4 regions of the Sutcliffiella cohnii genome follow, and region 1 is predicted to be linked to each of the others. Evidence: riboswitches for the same ligand, from Rfam matches in the RefSeq annotation. Region 1 holds a riboswitch; each other region holds the start of a gene.

Region 1 (3,217 bases):
CCAAATGCCATATTCTTTTAACTTTTCCTTGTATTGCGAGAAAACTTCTAAAGTAGCTCCGTCCGCTATGATTGTTCCTTTATCGTCAAAAACGACTACACGCTCTACCCAATCTAACAGATAGTTTAATTTATGCTCGACAATAATGACTGTCTTTTCTTCTCCTACCCGTTTAATTGTGTCCCACACTTCCTTTGTTCCTTCTGGGTCTAATAGCGCCGTTGGTTCATCTAAAAATAAAACATCTGGTTCCATTGCTAACACAGAAGCAATCGCTAGCCTTTGTTTCATTCCACCAGACAGTTCATTTATTTTCGTGTGGGGGTGTGGAAGCTCTAAGCCTACTTCGTTAAGTAAGTAATTTATTTTACAGTCCATTTTTTCTCTCGGTACCGCTAAATTTTCAAGTACAAATGCAAGTTCCTCGTCTACATAAGGCATGCAAAACTGAGAATCCGGGTCTTGGAACACATAGCCCCAAGACTCCGGTGTTATTATGTTATCCGCACGCATCGGTACTTCCATTACAGTCGGTATTAACCCAGAAATAACCTGTAATAGGGTTGATTTCCCACACCCTGAAGGACCGAGGAACAAAATTTTCTCGCCGTGTTTACAAGAAAAAGAGACATCGTGGAAAAGCATTTCATCCCCTGCATATTTTAGACGTAAATTTTCCACTTTAATTTGTGTCATGACTCTCTCCTTTTAATGCGCTTTAATTTAAACGTTTCAAAATCCCTCTTTTTGCTATTTACTCAAAGACTCATAATCTTCTTTACTAGCTGGTCTTAATAGTTTCGTTACCCCTGTTTTTTCTAATGCTTTCACTAATGCATACGCAACAAAGCCGGTGAAGAAAATGCCGCCTACAATGCGGAAAAATACTTTTAATGTCACACTCCACCATACTAAATCTAATAAATATCCTCGGAACAAATCTAATAAAAGTGACCCTACCGCTGAACTAGCTCCAGCAAGAGAAACGACTAATAGATCAAATCGTTTATAGCGAAAGGAGGCAAACACTGCTTCTGCAAATAATCCTTGTACGATTCCGTATACTAGTACGATTACACCGTATTCTGACCCCATTAATAGTTCACCAGATGCCGCTGCCACTTCTGCTAAAAATGCAACACCGGCTTTTCGAATAATTAAATACGCAACAGCAGCAGCAATGAACCACATACCGTATACTAACTCATCAATATGTAGTCCAAATGAGCTCATAACCCCACTCACTGGACCCCAAATTTTATATACAATCCCAAAAACGATGGAAATTAATATCGTTACTAATATATCTGTTAGCTTTAAATTTTTTTTCATTCTCGTAATCTCCTACTGCTTTACTTTCGCTTGAACTGGCCAACGTTCTAATGTGTAAGCCATTTGCCAAAACGAATATTCATATTGGCTACTCAACAGGAAATACTCTTTCATTCTTTCTTTTTCTCCCTCTGTTGCCTTTTCCGCTAATTCATCTAATCTATCAATTTGCTCTTCTACTAATTGACGGAACCAGTCCCCTCCGTAGGCGGCAATCCATTCTTGATAGATTGGTTCTTCAGGAGTTGAACCTTGTAACCTTTCACCAATTTCATAGTATAACCAGTAACACGGTAATAACGCTGCGATTACTTCTCCTAATCCACCAGTTAAAACTGCACGGTACATATGGGATGTGTATGCGTAAGCAGTTGGTGCTGGTTGGAAGTTTTTATGTTCTTCTTCCGAAATTCCTAGACGTTTTGAAAAATTTTCATGTAGTGACAGTTCAGCTTCATACGTTCCTTGTGCGTGTGCAGCAAGTCTAGCAGTTGTTTGAAGGTCAAATGCTTTCCCCCCTCCGTATGCTTGAACTTTTGCAAAGTGACTTAAATAATATGCATCTTGCATTACGTAATATTTAAAGCTTTCCAAGGAAAGTGTTCCATCAGCAATTCCTGTAACAAATGGATGTTGAAAGCTTGCCTCCCATATATGATCTGCTTCTTTTCTAATTATTTGTGAAAATTTCATCCTAATCATCCTCCTAGATACATTTTGTTGCTTCGGAATTAAATAGTGGGCCCTACTATTTTTTCCGAAAAAATAAAAAACCACCTTCTTCGCATGTGCGCAAAGAAGGTGGTTGATTAAACATAATGATATGTAGTTCATGCGTGGAAATAATTCATGCATGAAAATACAACCGTCCACTTCCCTACGCTGGTGTTAACCAGATCAGGTTCTAAGAGTCTTAGAGTCACACTCTAATCTCAGCCTTGTAAAGGCACCCCTAGTGGTCTTAATTATTAAATTTTTAAGGTGTTTTCTGATAATTATCATATCAGTTTATTTTAAAATGTCAAAAGGTTTTTTCTATATCTATATCGAAAATAGGTTAGCGTTTTAAGTCAGACCGTTCCTCTTCGCTGCAGGTACTCGCTTTCCGCGGGGAGGGAGTCGAGCCTCCTCGGCTTCGCCTGTGGGGTCTCGACCTTCCCTCTACATCCCGCTGGAGTCTCGCACCTTCCGCTCCGTTACACTCACGGTTCTAAACTTGTGTGAAAGGCGAACCTTATAAGATCCATCGGCCTTGGTGCAGTTTTTCAATAGGTTTACTTTTGCAATATTAAATATTTATTTCGCTGCTTTCATCTTTATTACTTCGGTTTTTTTTCTTAAACATTTTCTTTCCTACTTTCCCGACAGTAGAGAATAGTTTGCAAACGGCTGGGATGAGTAGGAGTGTGATAAAGGTTGCAAATAGTAGGCCTGATATGATAACGGTTGCCATTGGTGCTTGGTAGTTACCTGATGTTCCTGAAGCTAACGCTAAAGGTAACATTCCACCAGCTGTCGTTAATGTTGTCATAAAGATTGGTCGAATACGGTTTTTCCCGGCTTCTATTAAGGCATTTTCAATTTCCTCACCTTGATTACGAAGTTGGTTAGTCCGGTCGATTAATAAGATTGCATTATTCAATACAATTCCAATTAACATAATGATACCCATCGCTGACATGATACTTAGCTCTCTTTGGGTTAGAACTAAGCCTAAAATTACTCCAACTATCGTCATCGGTATGATTGACATGACAATAATAGGTTGGATTAAATGATTAAACTGCACAGCCATCACTAAATACACTAAGAAAATTGCTAACCCTAAGATCATCATCATTTCTACCATTAATTCCTGCTGCTGTTCTAAATCACCAGCTGCCGC
Region 2 (3,217 bases), 380 kb from region 1:
TGGTTTGCAGCTATAAATAGTGAAAGTGGCACTATTATTAATTCCCCTCATCCAAAGAAAATCGCTTTAGATCATTTTAGCGGCTGGTGGGAGCCAGTTACTAACATGATCGAAGCAACAGAAGAATCGAATATAATTGTTCATGAAATTTTTGATAGAAAACCGATGAACACGTGGAGTAACGGAAAGATTACACTGCTCGGTGATGCTGCCCATCCGATGCTACCAAATTTAGGACAAGGTGGGGCGCAAGCGATGGAAGATGCATTAGTGCTCTCTCGCTGTCTTGACGATTACCCGAATGAAGTTGAGAAAGCATTAAAACAGTATGAAGAAATAAGATACGGCCGAACTGCTAAAGTCGTAAAAGGTTCTAGAGCAATGGGAAGAATGATGCAACTCGAAAATCCAATTGCAATTTTTATTAGAAATCAACTGTTACGGAACAGTCCAGACTCTCTTAAAATGAAACGGTTAGAATGGCTTCTAGGACACGAAGTATAGGAGCTAGTAATTTGTGATAGAAGTAATAAAGTATGCCCATAATATGAAACCGTCAGAGCATCATCTTCATATAAAGAAGAAGCTGAGTTAATGAGATATAAAGATATGGGTTAGGTATATAGTTACATAAGCTTCTTAAATCAATTTTAAAAAAGCGTTGTGGATATTAATCCAAAACGCTTTTTTAATATCTACAAAGATGATCTATATAACTTGAATAGATTTAATTGGCACAGGCCATGTTTCTTGTGTATATGCCATTGTCCAAAATTGATGCTCTAACTGTGTGCTCGTAATAAAGTGGTCACGCATGCGTTTTTTTTCGTATTCACTAGCTTTGGCCGCACAAGCATCTATTTTATCCATAAATGTTTGTGTGATGGTGCTAACTTCCTTGTCACCATAAAATGTAATCCATTCGTAGAAAGGGTGAGTTGGTGTCGGTTTTACTTCCTTTATCAGCTTTCTACCAATTTCCCAATACGTCCAGGGACAAGGTGCTAGTGCAGCAAGTGTTTCGCCAAGTGTACCGTTTGTAGCAGCCTCCATCATATGGCGTGTGTAATGATGGGCGGTTGGAGCAAGTGGAGCTTTTTGTAAATCCTCGTACCGAACACCTGCAACCTTACAAAAGTTATTGTGCGGATGTATTTCTGCATTTAAGACAAACCCTATTTGCTCCTGGAAAAACGTCATATCTTCTCTGTCTGTACATTTAGAAACCGCAAGACCATAAATACGGCAAAATGTCGTTAAGTATTCATAATCTTGTTGTACGTAATGAATGAGTGCTTCTTTCGGTACATTTCCTTCTCCAATTCCTTTTACAAAAGGATGTTCAAAAATTGCTTCAAAGATTGGGTCTGCTTCCTGTCTTAACTGTTTTGAAAATGTCATGTAGTATTCCTCCTCCAAATTAATATAAGAAGAACACCCACATTCACCCATGGAAGACAATGCGAAAGGGGGTACGCATGAGCTCTTTTTACAACATAAAAAAGCTCCTCTTCCATGGAAAAGAGAAGCATGAGCATACGAAACGTACTCGATGCACCACTTTCCTCCGCTGGTATAAACCAGATCAGGTTCAAAGGGTCCGACGCGTAAAGCGACGTCTCAGCCTATTGGCTCCCCTAGTGGATATCCTATTCCATATACTACATGAATTTAGACATTATTCAATATACAATTGGAAAAATAGTTAATTTTTACTAAAATGTATCGTGATGCTATGTTTTTAATTGTTACTATAGAAATAAGTAGTAAACAAAAAAAGAAAATTAATCTCAAATCTGTCACAAAATAAATCAGTTAATCGTCTTGTTTGTAAAATAGGAGGATGATAACAATGAAGAATACAGAAAGAAATTGTGTTGTAATTGGTGGAGGGATTGCTGGACTTACTGCTTCTATTTATTTAGCACGTGCAGGATTATCCGTTACATTAATCGAAAAAACTAAAACAATAGGTGGTCGGGCAAAAACAGAAGTGATGGATGGTAGTTATGTCAATCTCGGACCACATGCCTTATATTCAAAAGGAAAAAGTTTAGAAATATTAGCGGAATTAGGCATCTCTCCAAAAGGAAATAGCCCTGCCATCGGGGGAAAGGTGTTTTACAATGATTCACCGTATAACCTTCCCGCCAACCCTTTCTCTGTATTAACTAGTGATTTATTTAGTTGGAGAGGGAAAATGGAATTACTCCGCTTTTTTATACTTTTACAAACAAAAAAATTAAAGAGCAACCGAGAGATCTCCGTTGACCAATGGCTTCATGAAAATATAAAGGATGAACGTGTTCAGAAATTTATTCTCATGCTTATACGTTTATCTTCTTACTGTAACGACCCTGATAGGCTTCGTGCCGAAGTTGCATTTAAGCAGCTGCAATTAGGAAAAGCCATTTATGTTCATAACGGTTGGCAGTCAATTATAGAGGAGTTAAAAGAGAAAGCGGAAAAATTAGGTGTCATTATTCAAGCGGGAGCCTCCGTTCAACAAATAAAAGGGAAATTTCCACAGTTTGAAGTGAAATTAAGTAACAATAAATCAATCTTCACACCATATATTTTATCAACAGCAAGCCCAAATGAGTTGAGGAAATTCCTTCAGGGCTATGAAATAGATGCAATCAATGAACTTATACCAGTCCGGGCAGCATGTCTGGATATAGTGCTAAACAAAACACCGAATCCTACAGTATCATTCGCCTTGAGCATGGACCAACCACTCTATTTTTCTAATCATTCCAACGTCGCAACATTAAGTGACAATCAAAGCCACTCCGTCATACACGTAATGAAATATTTGAGCATTAATGAACCTAGAACGGATTTAAAACAGGAGCTCGAACAGTTTCTTAGTCGAGTTCAACCAGGCTGGGAAAAACATGTTATATCAAAACGTTACCTACCGAACATAACAGTAACTAATAGCATGATGAAAAAACAAAAAAATGAAATGGAGCAGATTCCAGGGTTATTTATTGCCGGAGATTGGGTTGGCGCAGAGGGAATGTTAGTTGACAGTTCTTTTTTTAGTGCAAAGCAAGCGGCCATGAGCATTATTGAATTAAATGAAAAAATGGGAGTGTAGCGAGGATGGAAATGGAGGAAGCATATACGCAGTATAAACCGCTACTTTTATCCATATCTTATCAGATGGCAGGAAGTATGACGGAAGCGGAAGATATCGTTCATGATATTTTTA
Region 3 (3,217 bases), 1.2 Mb from region 1:
AAATATAGATCTTCTTGATGAATGTGTTCTCTAATAGGTTTTCCAATTAATTTAGAATTGTCCATGTTTAATAATGTCTCACTAGAAGTTGAGCAATATTTTATCTTTCCCAATTGGTCAATTACTAAAAATAAGCTTATGTTATTACTATCTGGATCAGATTGGTCTATTTCAGATTGAACAGGAGAATGGTAATATCCCATAACTTCCCCCCCTAATCATTTTATATATTAATATATTTAATTTGGTTTTAATTATACAATATATTCCGAATTTTTTCTAAACTTTTTCATCAATATGTAGATTCATGTCTTTTTTTTGCATATCACCTGTTCATTTACAGAAATAAATACTTTGGATTTTTTATATTTTACTATAAAATATATGGTAATGACGTATACATAACAAGGGGGAAATGTTCATGAACAATAGAGAAACTGTTGCTTTCGTAGGTACTGGGGTAATGGGGAATAGTATGGCTGGCCATTTATTAAGAGCTGGCTATCATGTTAACGTGTACACAAGAACAAAAGAAAAAGCAGAAAATTTAATAAGCTCTGGAGCAAAATGGTGTTCTACCCCAGCTGAAGCTGTAGCTGATGCGAAATATACGATTACAATCGTTGGTTACCCAAAAGATGTTGAAGAAGTTTATTTCGGAAAAGATGGAATATTAGAAAATGCAAAGCAAGGTTCTTTCGTCATTGATATGACAACATCAACGCCTTCATTAGCAAAAAAGATTTATGCAGCAGCAAAAGAAAAAGGGATTTATAGTTTAGATGCACCTGTATCAGGTGGAGACGTTGGTGCTAAAGAAGCTCGCCTTACCATTATGGTAGGTGGTGATAAAGATGCATATAAAACATGCCTACCTCTGTTCGAAAGAATGGGTAAAAATATCGTATTACAAGGTGAGGCTGGCTCAGGACAACATACGAAAATGTGCAATCAAATTGCGATTGCCACAAATATGATCGGAGTATGTGAATCACTTGCATATGCAAAGAGCTCTGGGCTAGATCCTGTGAAAGTGTTAGAAACGATAACGACTGGTGCTGCAAATAGTTTTTCCCTTAGTAAGTTAGCACCTAGAATACTTGCAGGTGATTTTGAACCCGGTTTTTATGTGAAGCATTTTATTAAAGATATGGGGATTGCCTTAGCTGAGGCTGAAGCAATGGGGTTAAAACTGCCTGGGCTTTCTTTAGCTATCGATATGTATGAAGAGCTTGCCAATAAAGGAGAAGAAAATAGCGGTACACAAGCGTTGTATAAATTATGGGAAATGTAATATTAATGTATTAATAGTAAAATAAAAAGCTGCTTCCTCGCATAGAAGCAGCTTTATAAGTTTTAAGCGTTTGCTTTAAAAAACTTCGGATAAAATTTATATATAATTACTAGTATCGCTATTGTAATAAGCATTTCTGGAACTAAATAAGACAAGTTATAAATAATAGAATATAATACAACCGGTATTCCATCTGGAGCATATTCACCGAACCAAATTACTCCTGAAAGGAAATGACTTATTAAACGTAATGCGGTTCCAAATATCATACCAACTACAATTGTACGAATAGTTACTCCTTTTACGGCAAAAATAGCGGCGAATCCTAACAGTGCAAATGGTAATGGGTAATCTAGAATAAGTTGCGCAGGATGAACAACATAACCTCCTGTTAACCAATTAATAACCCCTACTAATAGTCCGGTTACAACCCCCGCTTTCCAACCTCGTCTAAAAGCAATAACAAAGATTGGAACCATAATTAAAGATATAGATCCACCGTACGCCCAAAGCGCACCAAATTTCACATAGCTTAAAATAACTGCAAGTGCTGCCATCATAGATATTTCTACCATTGTGACTAAACGTTCTCTTTCCATCTGTCTCTCCCTTTCATGTATCCACTAGAAGGCTAGATTAAAGGAACATTTAGAAACGGTTAGAATAAAATAACAACCACTTCCCTACGCTAGTATAAACTAGATCAGGTTCCAAGAGTTAAGGTGTTCACCTCTCTCAGCCTTATCGGCACCTCTAGTGGACTTTCATTTACTTTTCCAATCAATATTGTAACATAATTTTAACAAAAGGGGAAAATTTTAATTGGAACACTATGAAATATCGATTCCTCGTAAATACTCTAGCATAACGTGAACCGCTACACGACTCGTCATATCCCGAAAATCGATTGTTGGATCTATTTCTACAATATCTATTCCACACACTTTATCGTGTTGAGCTACCTTATATACAGCTTCTAACAATTCACGAGAAGTCATGCCTCCGGGACCTAATGCTGGACAACCTGGAGCGTATGCTTGGTCGAGTACATCCATGTCAACTGAGATGTAAATATGATCCACTTTGCCTTGTAAATATTCCAGCGATTCTTCTATAACACACAATATCCCTTTTTCTTGAACATCTTTCATCGTAGAAATACGAATACCTTTCTCAAGAGCAAATTGATGATAATATTCGCTATTAGAGTAGTTTCGAATCCCCACTTGTACTAGGTGGGCACCTTGAAGGACTTCATCCGAAAGTAACCTATTGAATGGTGTACCATTAGTTGGCCCACCATCTTCCGTATTTCTTAAGTCATGATGTGCATCAAATTGAATAACACCAATTGTACCGGCCTTTGCGTTACTCATTCCTTTTACTAGCGAATAAGTAATAGAATGATCCCCACCTATAAAAATAGGGTGTAGGGACGGATTTTCCCTAATTAGCTTCTCTATACTTTGTTCAATGCGGCGATAGCTTTCTTTTATATCTGTTGCATGCATGAGCACATCTCCACAATCGGTAAGTTTACTAGATTGCAGGTCTTCTCTAGTCTCTACTGCATATGTTGAATAGTTGTGAAAAAGTTTTCTTACAGTAGCAGGAGTGAAGCATGCCCCAGAATGACTAATAGATGGCTTGGATAAAGGAACACCAATAACGGCTGTTCCTTTTATCTCCTCTATGCCATTCCACTCCTGTAACAGAGAAGCTGCTTTTTTGTAGTAGCGATCTGTAAACAGTGGACTGCCAGCTTTTTGAATAAACGTTTCCTTATCCAACATAGGCCCCACCTTTCGCTACTTCTTCTCCGTTTAAATAAACTGTATTCGTGTGGTTTACCCCGTAATGATAAGGAACATATAAATAGTTTGGCGCATTCCATACAACTACATTTGCTTTACGTCCTACTTT
Region 4 (3,217 bases), 990 kb from region 1:
CGGGAAGTGATGCATATGCTTGGTCAAAGTGGTGCATACCCTCCGATTTTTTAAGCATAAAACTATGTAAAGTCAGCGTGAATATGGAACTTGGACAAGCTCGTTTATTTTAATTGCAAACAAGCTTTAAATATTTATCAAAAAATCACAAGTGATATAGAGGTTTTTCAAACATTTTGTCGAAAAATAAAAAAGTAAACTAACTAAAGAAAGAAGATAGGACAATGACAAAACTAGAAAAGATGAGTAAAGACGACATATGGAATGCAGTAATACAAATAATAAGTAGTAATGATTATCCAACAGAAAGTAAAATGCTCAACGAATTATTTATCGTCTTTCAGTACTATTCAGAGCTAGAAAGCGGAGGGCATGAAAGTTTCTTCAATTGGATGCAGGGGGATATTGAAGAAGTAGGTGTATCCGATTATTTAAACGATTTAATTTACGTTTTAGTAAAAATAGGTGCCAATGAATGTGCAGTTATTATGAAAAAGTATGGCTACGAGATGTGGCAGTTTTTTAAAGCTCTAGAAGCAGGGGAAATGGTCGAGGACAGTTTTTATCAGGTCATTGAAATAGCTGATCGAGAATATTACTCTCAAGATGGTAAACTAGAACAGCTATTAGAAGAGTATTTTGTAAAAGTATATCCACAATTAATCAATGAGTAGTATAGGAAGGGGGGGAACAGTTCTTGCTAAGAGAGTAAGAACTGTTTTCCAATTACTCTACTTTTCTCAATCCTTTCCCATCCAACATTTCCTGTACACCTTCCTCACACACACCATATGTTCTCCATGAACAAGACTCACAAACGGTTTGTATATCAGTTGGCACTACATGCTGACGAATTCGAAATTCAATGTCTTTCCATTTTAGCATTTGCCCAATTTTTAAATCCATCTTTTCTAAAATAGCGGCATCCCGCTCATATATGGTTTTGTCTTTACAATGATATTCACCGGTGTTAGGATATTTTTCACACAATTGATCTGGTCCTTTTACGATTTGAATCCATGTTTCAGGATCGTTTCGAAGCGTTTGATGCAATTTCGTCATATTCTCCACATACTCTTTTGAATACCCCATCCCTCGATAGCCAAGTAGGCAAAATAAATGATGTCCGCGCAATCTGTACATAATTACCTCCGATCACTTCTATAAGTAAACTGAAATTTAATCAAAGTTAACATATTTTTATAGTATCATAATTTATGAGTATTTAAAATTCACTAATGTTGTTAACTTTCTTAAAGGCCACACATAGAAACTAGTTTATGAAAGTGGTACGGCTTGTAAATGTTCAGAATGTTTGTTAACATCAAGATGTAGTTAAATAGTGTAAAAACACTAGGGGTGCTTTTTTAGCTGAGAGAGACAATCTGTCTTAACCCTTTAACCTGCTCTAGGTAATGCTAGCGAAGGGAAGTGGAGTATATAGGACAGGTATGTCTCTTTCAACTATAACCACTTTCTTTTAGAGAGTGGTTTTTTATTTTTAAAAAGGAGAGGATACAAATGAAATTTACTGAGAGATTAAAAGAGAAGTTAGAGCCAATTTGGAGACAAAATCATTCCCATCCATTTGTGGTGGAAATGGGGAACGGGACACTAGATAAAGAGAAATTCAGATTTTATATGGTCCAAGATTATGTGTATTTAATTGACTATGCTAAATTGTTCAGTATTGGGGCATTAAAAGCAACAGATGTGAAAACGATGGAGAAATTTGCAGCGCTATTGCACGGAACGCTACATGAAGAAATGGATCTTCACCGTAGTTATGCAGCTCAGTTTGGTATATCTCCTGAAGAGTTAGAAAATGCGGAGCCGTCTCCTATCACTTTAGCTTATACACATTATATGTTACATAAAGGACAAAACGGGACGTTGGCGGAACTCGTAGCAGCCCTTTTGCCTTGTGCGTGGAGCTATTGGGAAATTGGGAAAGAGTTAAGTCAAATTCCTGGTGCAACGGATCATGAGTTGTATGGTGAATGGGTTCGTATGTACAGCTCAGAGGAATTTGGTCAGCTTGCAACGTGGTGTATTGATTTAATGGATGAATTAGCAGAAGGAAAATCGGACACTGAGCTACTAGAATTAGAGAAAATCTTTTTAAACACAACACGATTTGAATATATGTTCTGGGACATGGCGTACAACAACCAAATGTGGCCGGGAGAATAACTAAGATATACTAGAGTAACGATGCTTCGTTACTCTTTTTTTCGTTTTAACGTAATGAAACTTCTATACTTAATATTTCGTACTATTAGTATAGAAGTATTAAGGGGGAAACAATTTGTTCACAGACTTAAATGAAAAGTTAATAGTATCAAAAGAAAAAATGCGTAAAAAAGTAAAATATGAGGAGCATATCGAACGGTTACATGCATCCTTACAGGCAGAAGAATCTAAGAAAAATAAATTAGAAAAGCAATTGTTGAAAGAAAAGGAAGATGTTACTCGATTAGAAAGCTTCTCCTTATCAAATATTTTTTACACAATAATCGGTAGAAAGCTTGAAAAGTTAGATAAAGAGCAGCAAGAAGTATTAGCTGCGAAGTTAAAGTACACTGAAGCGTTAGAAACAATTTCCGATATGGAGCGAGAGTTAGAAGAATATAAGGATAAGCACCTCGATGTTGCGTATGCCGATATAGAGTATGAAAAAATTATTCAAGAAAAAGAGCGCTTAATTCATGACAAACATTCCATATGGAGCGAAAGACTATATACACTTGCTGATCGAGAAGCAACGATAACTGCTAGTTTAAAAGAATATGAAGAGGCAATAGATGCGGGTAATAGCACTGTTTTGGCATTAAATAGAGCGTTGAATGAATTAAATTCGGCAAAAAATTGGTCCACATTTGATATGTTCGGTGGAGGGATCATTTCTACCGCAATGAAACATAGTCGGTTTGATGAGGCAAAACGTTACATACATCAAGCTCAAAGCCGTTTACGCCAGTTTCAAGAGGAGTTGTTAGATATTGAAAGTCATTTTGATGCGAATTTCGAGACAGGTGGATTATTAACATTTGCAGACTACTTCTTTGACGGCATCATTGTTGATTGGATTGTACACGGAAAAATTAATGACTGTTACGACCAAACAGAAAAAACGAAAATAGACGTATCTAGAGTTTTGAAAATCCTCTTAGAGCAAAAGAGTGACTTGGAGAAGGAACTAATTAATGTACAAGCA

Evidence for each region. A riboswitch is a leader RNA that binds a small molecule or an ion and turns the genes downstream of it on or off. The one in region 1 is predicted to bind thiamine pyrophosphate.
Region 2: another riboswitch for thiamine pyrophosphate. It lies ahead of tenA (thiaminase II); the one in region 1 lies ahead of tenA (thiaminase II).
Region 3: another riboswitch for thiamine pyrophosphate. It lies ahead of thiT (energy-coupled thiamine transporter ThiT); the one in region 1 lies ahead of tenA (thiaminase II).
Region 4: another riboswitch for thiamine pyrophosphate. It lies ahead of tenA (thiaminase II); the one in region 1 lies ahead of tenA (thiaminase II).

The regions. Positions count from the first base shown of each region.
Region 1 is NZ_CP018866.1:761,380-764,596, reverse strand. Features, by position in the region: gene BC6307_RS03680 (ABC transporter ATP-binding protein) at 1-696, opposite strand, end outside; gene BC6307_RS03675 (ECF transporter S component) at 751-1,332, opposite strand; gene tenA (thiaminase II) at 1,345-2,025, opposite strand; TPP riboswitch at 2,190-2,296, opposite strand; gene BC6307_RS03665 (efflux RND transporter permease subunit) at 2,621-3,217, opposite strand, start outside.
Region 2 is NZ_CP018866.1:1,144,474-1,147,690, forward strand. Features, by position in the region: gene BC6307_RS05570 (FAD-dependent monooxygenase) at 1-504, shown strand, start outside; gene tenA (thiaminase II) at 709-1,401, opposite strand; TPP riboswitch at 1,546-1,649, opposite strand; gene BC6307_RS05580 (phytoene desaturase family protein) at 1,853-3,103, shown strand; gene BC6307_RS05585 (RNA polymerase sigma-70 factor) at 3,109-3,217, shown strand, end outside.
Region 3 is NZ_CP018866.1:1,920,307-1,923,523, reverse strand. Features, by position in the region: gene BC6307_RS09495 (ATP-binding protein) at 1-203, opposite strand, end outside; gene BC6307_RS09490 (NAD(P)-dependent oxidoreductase) at 422-1,294, shown strand; gene thiT (energy-coupled thiamine transporter ThiT) at 1,357-1,893, opposite strand; TPP riboswitch at 1,958-2,059, opposite strand; gene hutG (formimidoylglutamase) at 2,125-3,087, opposite strand; gene hutI (imidazolonepropionase) at 3,077-3,217, opposite strand, start outside.
Region 4 is NZ_CP018866.1:1,752,724-1,755,940, forward strand. Features, by position in the region: gene BC6307_RS08640 (DMP19 family protein) at 225-674, shown strand; gene BC6307_RS08645 (DUF1284 domain-containing protein) at 727-1,143, opposite strand; TPP riboswitch at 1,346-1,447, shown strand; gene tenA (thiaminase II) at 1,522-2,193, shown strand; gene BC6307_RS08655 (hypothetical protein) at 2,309-3,217, shown strand, end outside.